4 regions of the Marinobacterium sp. LSUCC0821 genome follow, and region 3 is predicted to be linked to each of the others. Evidence: predicted binding sites of a transcription regulator. Region 3 holds the regulator's gene; each other region holds the start of a gene.
What was found. Region 3 encodes sigma-54, which starts transcription at its own class of promoters, with help from an activator protein. Its sites were predicted from a motif close to TGGCACNNNNNTTGCTNT; they were not measured.
Positions count from the first base shown of each region.

Region 1: a site for sigma-54 is predicted at 1,213-1,230, ahead of glnL (nitrogen regulation protein NR(II)). Genes of this name have one in related genera too.
Region 2: a site for sigma-54 is predicted at 1,491-1,508, ahead of HH196_RS04500 (circularly permuted type 2 ATP-grasp protein). Genes of this name have one in related genera too.
Region 4: a site for sigma-54 is predicted at 2,067-2,084, ahead of urtA (urea ABC transporter substrate-binding protein). Genes of this name have one in related genera too.

Region 1 is NZ_CP051666.1:1,562,895-1,566,070, forward strand. It holds gene glnG (nitrogen regulation protein NR(I)) at 1-127, opposite strand, end outside; gene glnL (nitrogen regulation protein NR(II)) at 129-1,184, opposite strand; gene glnA (glutamate--ammonia ligase) at 1,393-2,799, opposite strand.
Region 2 is NZ_CP051666.1:923,385-926,560, forward strand. It holds gene HH196_RS04485 (hypothetical protein) at 1-336, opposite strand, end outside; gene HH196_RS04490 (hypothetical protein) at 482-784, shown strand; gene HH196_RS04495 (hypothetical protein) at 762-1,445, shown strand; gene HH196_RS04500 (circularly permuted type 2 ATP-grasp protein) at 1,627-3,081, shown strand; gene HH196_RS04505 (alpha-E domain-containing protein) at 3,105-3,176, shown strand, end outside.
Region 3 is NZ_CP051666.1:220,272-223,447, forward strand. It holds gene rapZ (RNase adapter RapZ) at 1-214, opposite strand, end outside; gene HH196_RS01140 (PTS sugar transporter subunit IIA) at 226-678, opposite strand; gene hpf (ribosome hibernation-promoting factor, HPF/YfiA family) at 691-981, opposite strand; gene HH196_RS01150 (RNA polymerase factor sigma-54) at 1,033-2,586, opposite strand; gene lptB (LPS export ABC transporter ATP-binding protein) at 2,625-3,176, opposite strand, start outside.
Region 4 is NZ_CP051666.1:974,539-977,714, forward strand. It holds gene urtB (urea ABC transporter permease subunit UrtB) at 1-637, opposite strand, end outside; gene urtA (urea ABC transporter substrate-binding protein) at 740-2,008, opposite strand; gene pgl (6-phosphogluconolactonase) at 2,384-3,079, opposite strand; gene zwf (glucose-6-phosphate dehydrogenase) at 3,085-3,176, opposite strand, start outside.

The DNA.
Region 1 (3,176 bases), 1.0 Mb from region 3:
TTCGTAACAGCGAGTCACCTGACTCAAAGCACTCCGTCTCCAACCCCGCAGCCGATACAGCTTTTTCCAAAACCCAACGAATTGAGCGGTCATCATCTACTATCCAGACCTTAGCGGTACGACTCATATTAGAGCTCCAACGGAATTAAAATTTGAAAATTGGTTTCACCTGGAATCGACGTCACTTCAATCAATCCCTGATGTTGGTTAATTACTGACTGGGCTATCGATAGGCCTAATCCAGAGCCCTCTGCTCGGCCCGTCACCATCGGGTAAAAGACCGAATCCAGAAGTTCTTTAGGGATACCTGGACCATTATCGATAATGTCGACCTTGCAGACTAAACGGTGCTGTTCTGTCCCTAGAGTCACACGCCTAACAGCACGAGTTTTCATCGTAATCGTTGGAGACTCGGTACCCGCCTCTGTTAGCGCCTGCATTGCATTTCTACAGATATTAAGCACAACTTGAATGAGCTGTTCATAGTCACCATCAAACTCAGGCAAGCTAGGGTCGTAATCACGCACCATCTTAATATTACCCTGATCTTCAACCTCAATCAGGGAGCGAACATGCTCAAGCACTGCGTGGATATTTAGCCGCTCAATATTGGGTTTGCGATAGGGACCCATTAAGCGGTCGACGAGATTACGTAAACGATCCGTCTCCTCAACGATGATTCGTGTGAACTCTTTTAACTCCTCATTATCGAGCTCTCGATCAAGGAGTTGAGCTGCACCACGAATACCTCCTAGAGGATTTTTAATCTCGTGTGCTAAACCACGTACAAGCACCTTAGCGGTAGCGTGTCGATTCAACATCTCCTCTTCACGCTCAATACGGGCTAACCGATCGCGCGGTTGAATCTCTATAAGTAGGTTGTGAGGTGATATTTTAGTCGCAGTAAAATCGGTGATGATCTCGTTACCTTTAAAGGTCATCAAGCGTGCCTCACGTTTACTTACGCGCTGCCCTGCTTGCACCAACCCCTGTAGCAGCTCCAACTCTTCTGTGGCACCTAGAAATAGCTGATCAATCGGCTCTGCCAAGAGTCTGCGCAAACTCGCCTCTAGCAGCATCTCTGCAGAGGAGTTCATATAGGTCACCTCAAAACGACCGTTTAGCAAAATCACGGCAGATGTGAGGTTTTCTAAGATCTGCTTTTCAGTAACTGGGCGCGACATATAACGACTCTTAATTGATGGCATTTCTAATGCAAGAAAGCTGCCAACTTTGAGAAAGCCCATAAATACGGGACTCTTCTATATTTTGATGCACTCAATCATGGCACAACCAAAGCGACAATGCACCAATTTGGTGCAGCGTCTTTTTGACAAACAGCAGAGACCAAAAAGCCCGGACAGTGCCGGGCTTTTTGGTAGAAGAGAGATCTTATACTGAGTAGTACAGATCGTACTCAACTGGGTGAGTAGTTGTGCTAACACGTAGACACTCTTCACGCTTAAGCTCGATGTAAGCTTCAAGCATGTCTTCAGTGAATACGCCACCACGAGTTAGGAACTCGTGATCAGCTTCTAGAGCAGCAAGAGCTTCTTCTAGAGAACCACACACCTGTGGGATCTTAGCAGCTTCTTCAGCTGGTAGATCGTAAAGGTCTTTATCAGCTGCATCGCCAGGATGGATCTTGTTCTGAATACCATCTAGACCCGCCATCATAAGCGCTGCGAAACATAGGTATGGGTTCGCAATTGGGTCTGGGAAGCGAGTTTCGATACGACGGCCTTTAGGGCTAGTTACGTATGGAATACGGATAGACGCTGAACGGTTACGAGCAGAGTAAGCAAGCATTACTGGTGCTTCGAAGCCTGGTACTAGACGCTTGTAAGAGTTAGTACCTGGGTTACAGATAGCGTTCAGTGCTTTAGCGTGCTTAATGATACCGCCGATGTAGTAAAGCGCTTCTTCAGATAGGCCAGCGTAAGCGTCGCCTGCGAAGATGTTCACACCGTTCTTAGATAGAGACTGGTGAACGTGCATACCAGAACCGTTGTCACCAACCATTGGCTTAGGCATGAAAGTAGCCGTTTTGCCGTAAGCGTGAGCAACGTTGTGTACAGCGTACTTAAGAATCTGAACTTCGTCAGCTTTCTTGACTAGTGTGTTACCAGCAACACCGATTTCACACTGACCAGCAGTTGCTACTTCGTGGTGGTGAACTTCAACGTGAAGACCCATAGCTGTCATCGCGTCACACATAGCTGCACGGATGTCGTGTAGTGAGTCTACTGGTGGTACTGGAAAGTAACCGCCTTTAACGCGTGGACGGTGACCAGTGTTACCACCTTCGAATTTACCGCTTGAAGACCAAGCAGCTTCTTCAGAAGAGATAGTGTAGCCACAACCAGACATGTCGTTGTGGAAGTGAACTTCGTCAAATACGAAGAACTCTGGCTCTGGACCGAACATTGCAGAGTCTGCGATGCCAGTAGATTTTAGGTACTCTTCAGCGCGACGAGCAACTGAACGTGGGTCACGCTCGTAGCCAAGACCAGTAGCTGGCTCAACGATGTCACAACGTACGATTACAGTTGCATCTTCGAAGAACGGATCAACGAAAGATGAGCTGTCATCTGGAAGAAGGATCATGTCAGAATCGTTAATACCCTTCCAACCTTCGATTGATGAACCGTCGAACATCTTGCCATCTTCGAAGAAGTTGTCGCCCATCTCATGAACTGGGATAGTAACGTGCTGCTCTTTACCACGTGAATCGGTGAAGCGAAGATCAACCCACTTCGCATCAATTTCTTTGATCAGATTAATTGTTCTGTCTGACATTTGGCTCTCCATTTCAGATATTGCCAGCCTGTAAGCTTTGATTAGCGTCTAAACCTAGACGTAGGTTCGGCAGTAAGTAAGCAAACAGTATGCCAACTTTGCAGAACCCCGTGTTTTCAGTGTTTTGCGCTGACTCGGGGGAGCTTATTAACACGCAAAACGCACCAAATTAAGGCACACTCAAACTTCGCGCACCAAAATGGTGCAAACTGTACACAGCCGCAGCTTGATTGTGCGAATATAATACTCTTACTAGAGTTTTTTGCACTAAGTAAGCCAGTCAAAATAACGTTTTTTTACCATTAATAGGGCTTATAAGTTCGCTATGAGAGGCCGCGACGCGTATAATCCGCGCATCTTAAATCTATAGAGAATTT
Region 2 (3,176 bases), 700 kb from region 3:
TTTTCGATCACGACGTTCTACCCTGCTCTCATGATGTTTCGGTTCCCAACGCGAGGTTTTGTAACGTTTGCTTGAGTGCGAATGCGAGCGTTTTGCTGGAGCTGGATAGTAATGGTGCTCAACCACATGTGGAGCGTAGTGTTTTGCGGGTGCCGCACTGACATGAACATCAACTTCATCAAAGCTGTTCGCGATAATTGCTGTTGTAACCGCGCTTGCGATTAGGATTGCAGCTAACTGGTCGTTATCTCTTGATCCCGCTTGCGCTGATGAGGTTCCTAAAGAAGCCCCTAGAAGGGAAACTGTTAAACCTAGACTGATCATCAATTTTTTCATGCTGTCATCTCCATCTGTTTAAGTGACGAGCTCAGCATCGATCAAAATCAAATGTTATGCTAAAACAACACTTTGTAATCAGATAACAGCACCCTAATCATAGGCTGTTATTGAATAACATGGCCGGAAAAGGTTCCCTAGCGCTATGAAAAGATTAATCACACCCCTAGCTTCGGCCTTAGTCACATCACTGTTTGTCGCAACCTTCTCGGTATCGGCAAATGCTGAATGTTTCTATAGTTACAAAGCGAAACGCGACAACCCACTACAACTACACTACGGAATCATCAAAGTAGATGGCCCTTGCCAGCAACCCCCTCCTTCACGGGAGATAGCTTCACGTATAGCGCGTGATGGCTGGTCTCTGCTTTCAGTAGTAGGAACCGTTGCGCAACCTAAACTCAATTCAGAACGGGAGCGCGCTGGTGAATACTTCCTCAAATACTAAACGCACCATTCCTGTGAAACCTATTCTAGCTATCTCAATAGCAGGAAGCTTGGCGCTATTTGCTTGGTTGCTTTTCCGTTTGCCAGACCCTTCGGTATTTAACGCTAATGTTGAACGTATCTTCGTAGAGACAGACCTTAGTAGCCAAGCAGATATCAAGTTGCTAGAGGTTCTCGCTGCTTCAGGCTCACTGTTTGAGTCATCACTGAACCTCTACCGAGAGATCATCCTTACCCTGCTGGTTTTGAGTATTACCCTAGTTGTCACCAGCATCGGCCTTCTACTGGCCAATCTATCTATTCGTCAGCAGTTTAATGAACTTAAAACTCGAGCTCTTAATCCGCTCTCTCTCGAGCTGCTGCGAGAACAGAACTTAGTTCGCATCAACGAGGACAACTTCACGCTCACTAAAGGCAATATCGAAACCCTCGCCCTCTTCATGGAGGCGCGCCAAGATTCAGAGTACCTAAGCGGGGTTCAAATCGAATCGATGATTAGCGGTAAACCACTCTCTGAGTGCGATGAGGCGTCAGGTGTAATGCGTATCAAACGACTGCGCGACAATCTAGGGAATCAACTCGTTAGCGATCTTCTAGTCCGCCATATTCCCGGTAAGGGCTACCTGCTTGATGTCGATACCGAAGCGATCACTTTGAAATAAACAGTTCTGGTTCAATTCACCGATATAAATACACTTTCAGATAATTGGCACACTCATTGCAAAGATAGATAAAGCGCGTTTTTGGGGCTAATAAGCCCCGGATAATAGACAAAATGCACTATTAAAGTGCAACTAGGCTATGGCTACGCACCAAAATTTATCTTTCTTGAGGTGCCTTTAAATGGTATTTGATTGGTCAAACTACTGCTCTCCGACAATTTATGATGAGCTGATTGATGCTAATTGCTCTCCTCGACCCGCAGCTCAGAGACTGATCTCCTACATGGAACAAATGTCTCCAGATGAACTCAACTCTCGAAAACAGATGGCGGATGCAACCATCCGGGAACTAGGTGTCAGCTTCACAGTTTATACCGATGAAGGGAACATAGACCGTGCTTGGCCTTTCGATATCATCCCTCGCGTAATTGACTGGAACCAATGGAAACGCACTGAACAGGGGCTCAAACAGCGCCTAACAGCATTAAACATGTTTATTAATGATCTATATAACGATCAAAACATTTTAAATGATGGTGTTGTACCCCGCGATCTCATTGAAAATTCGAAAAACTTTCGTCGTGAATGCATGGGGATCAAACCTGCACACGGCGTTTGGGCACACATTTGTGGTACAGATTTAGTGCGTGACCAGGATGGTGAGTTTTATGTGCTTGAAGATAATCTCAGAGTCCCCTCTGGCGTCTCGTACATGTTAGAGAACCGTGCGATAACCAAACGAGTTTTGCCAGAAGTATTCCAGAAAGAGAATATTCGACCAGTAGATGACTACACGAGCGAACTGCTCTCAATGCTTAACTCTGTTGCACCGACTGGAGTATCTAAACCAACCATCGTTGTTTTAACCCCTGGCATTTACAACTCTGCTTACTTTGAACACGCCTACTTGGCACAACAGATGGGCGTAGAGCTGGTGGAAGGGACGGATCTATTCGTTGATGCCAGTGATACCGTTTACATGCGCACTATTGCGGGGCCAATTCGTGTCGATGTTATCTATCGCCGAATAGATGATGAGTTTATTGACCCAGAGGTATTCAGAGAGGATTCAATTTTAGGTGTTCCTGGGCTTATGCGAGCTTGGAAGAGCGATAAAGTGGCACTTGTTAATGCACCCGGTGCTGGAGTTGCAGACGACAAAGTGATCTACGCTTATGTACCAGCGATCATCAAATACTATCTAAATGAAGAGCCCCTGATAAACAATGTTGAAACCTACCTCTGTTCGGATCCTGAGCAGCGTGAATATGTGCTCGCAAACTTAGAAAAGCTAGTGGTTAAACCTGCCAACGAATCAGGCGGATACGGAATGCTGGTTGGCCCACACTCAACCCCAGAGCAGATTGCTGAGTTTGATCAACTGATCAGAGAGTCACCCCGAAACTATATCGCTCAACCTACCCTTTCACTCTCAACAGCCCCAACCATCGTTGAAGAGAATGCTATCGAAGGGCGTCACCTAGATCTGCGCCCATTCATATTGCAAGGCAAAGATACCTATGTAACAACCGGAGGTTTAACCCGAGTAGCAATGAAAAAGGGCTCTTTGGTTGTTAACTCTTCTCAGGGTGGTGGCAGTAAAGATACTTGGATCGTTGATCTCGGGAACGCTTAGATCGACTTCACAGGAGAAAGAATATGTTAGCTAAAGTTGCAGAACGCGTTTATTGGATTTCACGCTACTTAGAACGTATTGAAAATACGGCTCGA
Region 3 (3,176 bases):
CAGGAAATGCAGCAAGATCACTATCGAGGTTACGCGCATCGATGCTGACAGCAATTAGATTTGTCTTGTCACGATTTTGCCACATCTGCTCCATCAACGATGGAAGTAGGGTGGCAGGTAAGTTATCAATGCAGTAGAAGCCTACATCCTCTAGGGCTTGTAGCGCGGTACTTTTACCTGAACCGCTTCGACCGCTAATGACAACAACACGCATGATAAATGGTCCTAGGAGAACTGATTAATAGTTTCAGTAATCATCTCTGCCGTTGCACATTCGCGAAGTGCCGCAAGTGCTTCTGGTTTGTTGAATAGTTCAGCAAGCCCACCCAGAGTTTGTAAATGTTCATCATTGCCATCATCTGGAACAATCAGCGCACAAATAAGATCAACTGGTTTTTGATCGATCGCATCATAATCTATCCCCTCTTCAAGGGTGATTAGTGCGGCAGTAGCTTTCTCTGCGCCAGATAAACGGCAGTGGGGAATTCCAACACCTGATCCTATTCCTGTGCTTCCAAGTCGTTCACGATTGAGTAGGCCGGTAAAAATTTCATCTTCAGTAACGCCTCCAACGGAAGTGGCCAGCTTGGAGCTGGCCACCTGTAGAACGCGTTTCTTACTGTTTACAGACTCGCGACATGCGATAGCGTCTGTGGTCAGTAGTTCACGTAGTTGCATTGTTTTGGTCGATTATTTGTGTGATTTCATTTTTTCTTTGTGACGAATAATTTGTCGATCCAGTTTATCAACTAGGTTGTCGATAGCTGCATACATATCGTCATTCTCATCTGATGCGACTATCTGTCCACCCGCTAGGTGTACATCCGCTTCAGCTTTTTTACCTTGCTTCTCAACGCTCAGTGTTACTTGTACGTTCTGAATGTTGTCGAAGTGTCGTTCAAGTTTGTCGAACTTCGTGCGAACGTATTCACTGAGAGATTCAGTCAGGTCCACGTGATGGCCAGTGATGTTGATCTGCATATGACTTCTCCTCGTCCAGGGCGGGGTAGAAAATGAGGCCGCCCACCTCAATTAAACCAAACGTTTTCGTTCATTAGAAGGTGGAATGTTCAGTGCTTCGCGATATTTTGCGATTGTTCTACGAGCAACATTAACTCCTTCCTCTTCTAGCAGTGTAGCAAGTTTGCTGTCACTTAGAGGTTTTCTTGGATTTTCTTCTGAAATTAATTTTTTAATGATGGCACGAATCGCTGTAGAAGAGGCCGCGCCGCCATCTGCAGTCCCTACATGGCTTGAGAAAAAGTACTTCAACTCAAAAACACCACGCGGGGTGAGCATATATTTCTGGGTGGTCACACGAGATATGGTCGACTCGTGCATCTCAACCGCATCAGCTATATCGTGAAGCACGAGAGGCTTCATACCTTCATCACCAATATCTAAAAACTCTACCTGCCTAGCAACTATTTCGCTAGATACTCTTAATAAAGTTTCATTTCGGCTCTGCAAGCTTTTTAGAAACCAACGTGCATCCTGCAGTTGATCTCTAAGAAATTGCTGGCCCTCATCACTAGAGTGCTCATTAATGAGGGCGGAGTAGGTCTCATTGATTCTGATTTCAGGCGCCGCATCAGAGTTAAGGATTACTATCCACTCACCAGAACGCTTTCTAACGATAACATCTGGGATAACGTAGTCTGTTCGGCCAAGGGATAGTTGTTCGCCAGGTGTTGGATTTAAACTTTGTATCAATTGAATGACACTGGTGAGCTCGTGCTCTTTGATTCGTAACCGGCGGACTAGTGTTTTGAAATCACTAGCACCTAATAGGTCAAGGTAATCAGTGACTAGACGAAGTGCTTCAGCGCGCCAGGGAGTATCCTGAGGAAGTTGGCGAAGTTGTATCTTTAAACACTCTGATAGGTCGCGTGCACCAACGCCTGGAGGATCAAACTGCTGAACACGATGCAGTACAGTTTCGACCTCATCAAGCTCTACTTCGAAAAAGAGTTCTGGTAACTCCTCTTGGCAGCTCAAAAGGATCTCATCCAGAGCGGTTGTTAAATAGCCACGCTCATCAATCGAGTCGATGATTATTTCAGCCACGTGGCGATCGATATCAGAGAGTCGAGTTAAATTTAACTGCCAGCTGAGGTGGTCTTGAATCGTTTCATCGGCACTCTCATTATCGCCTGGCATCCAATCATCATCACGACTACTGAAGTCGCTCGACTGGTAGGTGTCATCCCACTGACTATCGGTGCTTAGATGCTCTGGTATCGCATCTGACCACTGTTCATCTCCAAATTCTTGAGAGCTATCTTCATTCTGATTATCAGAGAGTAAACTCTCGTCGTTGAATGAAGGTGAATCAAACTCTGATTCGAACTCATTTGATTCGGAGTGATCGATCGATTGCTCTGACTCACTCTCAAAATCATCAGTTGATTCGACAGATTCGTTCTCCTCTTCCTCTGCAAGCTCTAGCAGCGGGTTGTTGTCGAGGGCATTCTGAATCTCTGTTTGGAGTTCTAGCGACGATAGTTGCAGCAGTTTGATTGCTTGCTGCAATTGTGGGGTCATGGTCAGGCTTTGCCCGATCTTTAATTGAAGTGAGTGCTTCATGACTTAACAATGACTCAAATAAACAATCTTTTCCATCCTTATAAACGGAAATCTTCGCCAAGATAGGCGTCACGTACAGCACGGTTTTCCATGATCACAGAAGGCGCGCCCTCAGCAAGGATAGTTCCCTCACTGACAATGTAAGCGCGCTCACATATGTCAAGCGTCTCACGGACGTTATGGTCTGTTATAAGTACCCCGATACCACGCTCTTTTAAATGGCGTATCGTCTGTTTGATATCGCTAACTGATATTGGGTCTACGCCTGCAAATGGCTCGTCCAGCAGGATAAACTCAGGGTCGTTGGCGAGTGCACGAGCTATCTCAACGCGTCGACGCTCACCACCGGAAAGAACCATGCCTTTGCTGTCGCGGATGTGAGTGATGTGAAACTCTTGCAGCAATGCTTCAGCTTTCTCATCACGTTCAGTTTTTGTCAGATCTTTACGATTCTCAAGGATCGCCATCAAGTTGTCGTAGACACTCAACTTTCTGAATACCGACGCCTCTTGAGGAAGATAGCCTAATCCGCGAGCGGCCCGTTGATGGATAGGCATGCGGGTGACATCATCTTGATTCAACCGAATGTT
Region 4 (3,176 bases), 750 kb from region 3:
TGAGTGCAGCTAGTGCAGCTGGCTCCAGTGTTTGACTCAGAGCAGTGACTGCACTAGAAGCCACTTCGGTATCAGCCGAGTTTAGATCTGCCACTGCAAGCACAATTGAGAAGGCGCTGCGCACATCGGCATCAGACTCCTTCTCAAATAGATTTCGAACCTTCAGGATAATATCTGAAGATGGGTTACCGATTAGGTCTAGCGCCGCCTGGCGACGAACCTCAGGAACAGCATCGACAAGCGCACCTGTAGCTAAAATAGATGCGAAATGTTCACGCAGAGTATTGTTGATGCTGACACGCTTAAAATCGCGTTTCGACTTGATGGTGACCTGCTCGTTATCGCGCAGTCTAACTGCAACAGCCCCCGTCGATGCATCCTCAACTAGATAGAGTTGATCCTCTTTTTTCTGGTAGTAGAGTTGGCTATCCAACATTAGTTTTACGAGATTAAGAGCCTCTGGTGCATCGGCAGCTAACCACTGCTCAACAATGGCACCCTTCTCATCAAACTTTGCATCAATCAGCGTTTTTTCATACTGATCAAACTCGGCACTGCCTGCATTCACTTGCATCGAAACAAAAGCTACAAGAGCAATAAGGAGTGTCTGTAGAAACGTTACGCGCACACTACGCATAGGTTCATCCTTTTCGGTAGTAAAAAGGCGACATCGGTATAAATTATCCGTGCCGCCTGTTTGAGGAACCCTTTCGGGTTCCAACAACATTAGATCTTCAAATTAGAAGTTCTGGCCTGAACAGGTCGCAGTTTTAACGTTGTAGTTACCGCACGACAGTGGCTGACGCCAATCAGAGATAAGATCTTTCGAACCCTCTAGGAAGTCAGACCAAGCATCACCAACAACTAGACCAGAGGTTGAAGATACAACTTCGAACTGGCCATCATCCTGGATCTCACCGATAAGCACTGGTTTAGAGATATGGTGGTTGGGCATCATGGTTGATAGACCACCTGTTAGGTTAGGTACAGAGACACCGATAAGCGCATCCTGAACCGCAGCTGGGTCTGTAGTACCCGCTTTCTCCACCGCTTTAACCCACATGTTGAAACCGATGTAAGAGGCTTCCATAGGGTCGTTCGTTACACGCTTTTCATCACCGATAAACTTGTGCCAGCTATCGATGAACTCATCGTTCTCTTCAGCATCAACGCTCATGAAGTAGTTCCATGCAGCTAGGTGACCTACGAGTGGAGAAGTATCCATACCAGATAGCTCTTCCTCACCTACAGAGAAGGCAACAACAGGAATATCAGATGAACTAATACCCTGTGAACCTAGCTCTTTGTAGAACGGTACGTTTGCATCACCGTTGATCGTTGAGACAACAGCGGTTTTCTTGCCTGCTGAACCAAATTTCTTGATATCAGATACGATCGACTGCCAATCAGAGTGACCGAATGGTGTGTAGTTGATCATGATGTCTGATTCAGCAACACCATGACTCTTCAAGTAAGCATCTAGGATTTTGTTAGTGGTACGTGGGTAAACGTAGTCAGTACCCGCAAGAACCCAACGCTCTACACCTAGGTCATTCATTAGGTAATCAACAGCTGGGATAGCCTGCTGGTTAGGCGCAGCACCAGTGTAGAAAACGTTTTTAGAAGACTCTTCACCTTCATACTGAACTGGGTAGAAAAGAACGCTATCTAGCTCTTCGATGACAGGAAGCACCGATTTGCGAGATACAGATGTCCAACAACCGAAGATTGCATCTACCTTCTCTTTCTCTACAAGCTCACGCGCTTTTTCCGCGAATAGAGGCCAGTTTGATGCAGGGTCTACGACAACTGCTTCAAGTTTTTTACCAAGCACACCGCCCTTTTTGTTCTGCTCTTCAACAAGCATCAAGAGTGTATCTTTTAGCGTGGTTTCAGAGATCGCCATAGTGCCCGATAGCGAGTGCAGCACACCCACTTTGATCGTGTCGGCAGCGATTGCCATGTTAGTAGCAGAAACAGCTAGTGCGAGTGCAGCAGATTTAAACATAGTTGACTTACGCATCGGTGAGTTCTCCTTTGAGGTGTATTAATCCGATGAGTTCCTTATTGCATCAGGCATGCCAACTTTTTAAATTCAACCAATGAGTCAAAATTAAAATCATATAAAACAATGAGTTAAAATTTTAAATATTTTTAACACAGATTTATGTGACATTTGCGACTCTGTTTTTAGGATACTTTTATGCACCAACAAGGGGCGCAATATTTACGAAAAGCGACTCAATGGTGCGCAAAAATAAGCGGCACACCCATTTTGGTGCACTAAAAAAACGAGCTAATTTTCACTAGTGGATGTGTAAAAAACAGTAAAAAAGGGCAAAAAAAATCATGCACTTGGCATGATCTTTTTAGAAAAATAGGCTTAGGGTGCCCAGTAGATATCGACCGGGGTTTTATCTTGGCGCAATACAGAGCGAATCGGCATCTGTTCAGTTGCGCCTTCGCCCAGTGCCGCCTCAAGAACAGGAGTTTTACCCTCGCCACAAAGGTGTACGAAGATACGTTTGCTGGCAAGTAGGCGTGGTAGGGAGAGTGTCATTCGTAGATGAGGGGCTACCGGAGGCGTAACACCCATGCAGACAGAGCCACCTGCAGGATCAATCGCAGCGGCAAGCTCTGGAGCATCAGGGAAGAAAGATGCCGTATGACCATCTTCACCCATACCCAGAATGACTGCATCAAAGATCTCTGGAAGAGATTCAAGCTCTTCTGAAAGCTCAGCCGCACCATCAAATGGTGTATCTGCACCATTAAAGTGAGGGATAAAGTTTGCAGTTGCTGCTCTGTTTATAAGCAGATTGCTCTCTACTGACCGAGCGTTGCTATCGGCATGGGTATTAGGCACCCAGCGCTCATCAGCAAGGGTAACCCATACCTTTGACCAATCTAGATCGGCTTTAGATAGTGTTTGAAATAGAGCAGCAGGTGTTCGACCACCCGATACAACCAGTGTTGCTCGGCCTTGGCTATCAATACCCGCCTGCAGAAGCTCTACAATCGAGTGCGCTAGCTGCTGCTCAAGCGACTCTCTATCTGGAAAATTTATAATCTTTGTCATAACGCTTACTCGTGCCAAGAGCGGCCATCACGCTCGATAAGAGCAATCGAACCGATCGGGCCCCAGGTACCTGCGTTGTATGGTTTAACTTCGTCGC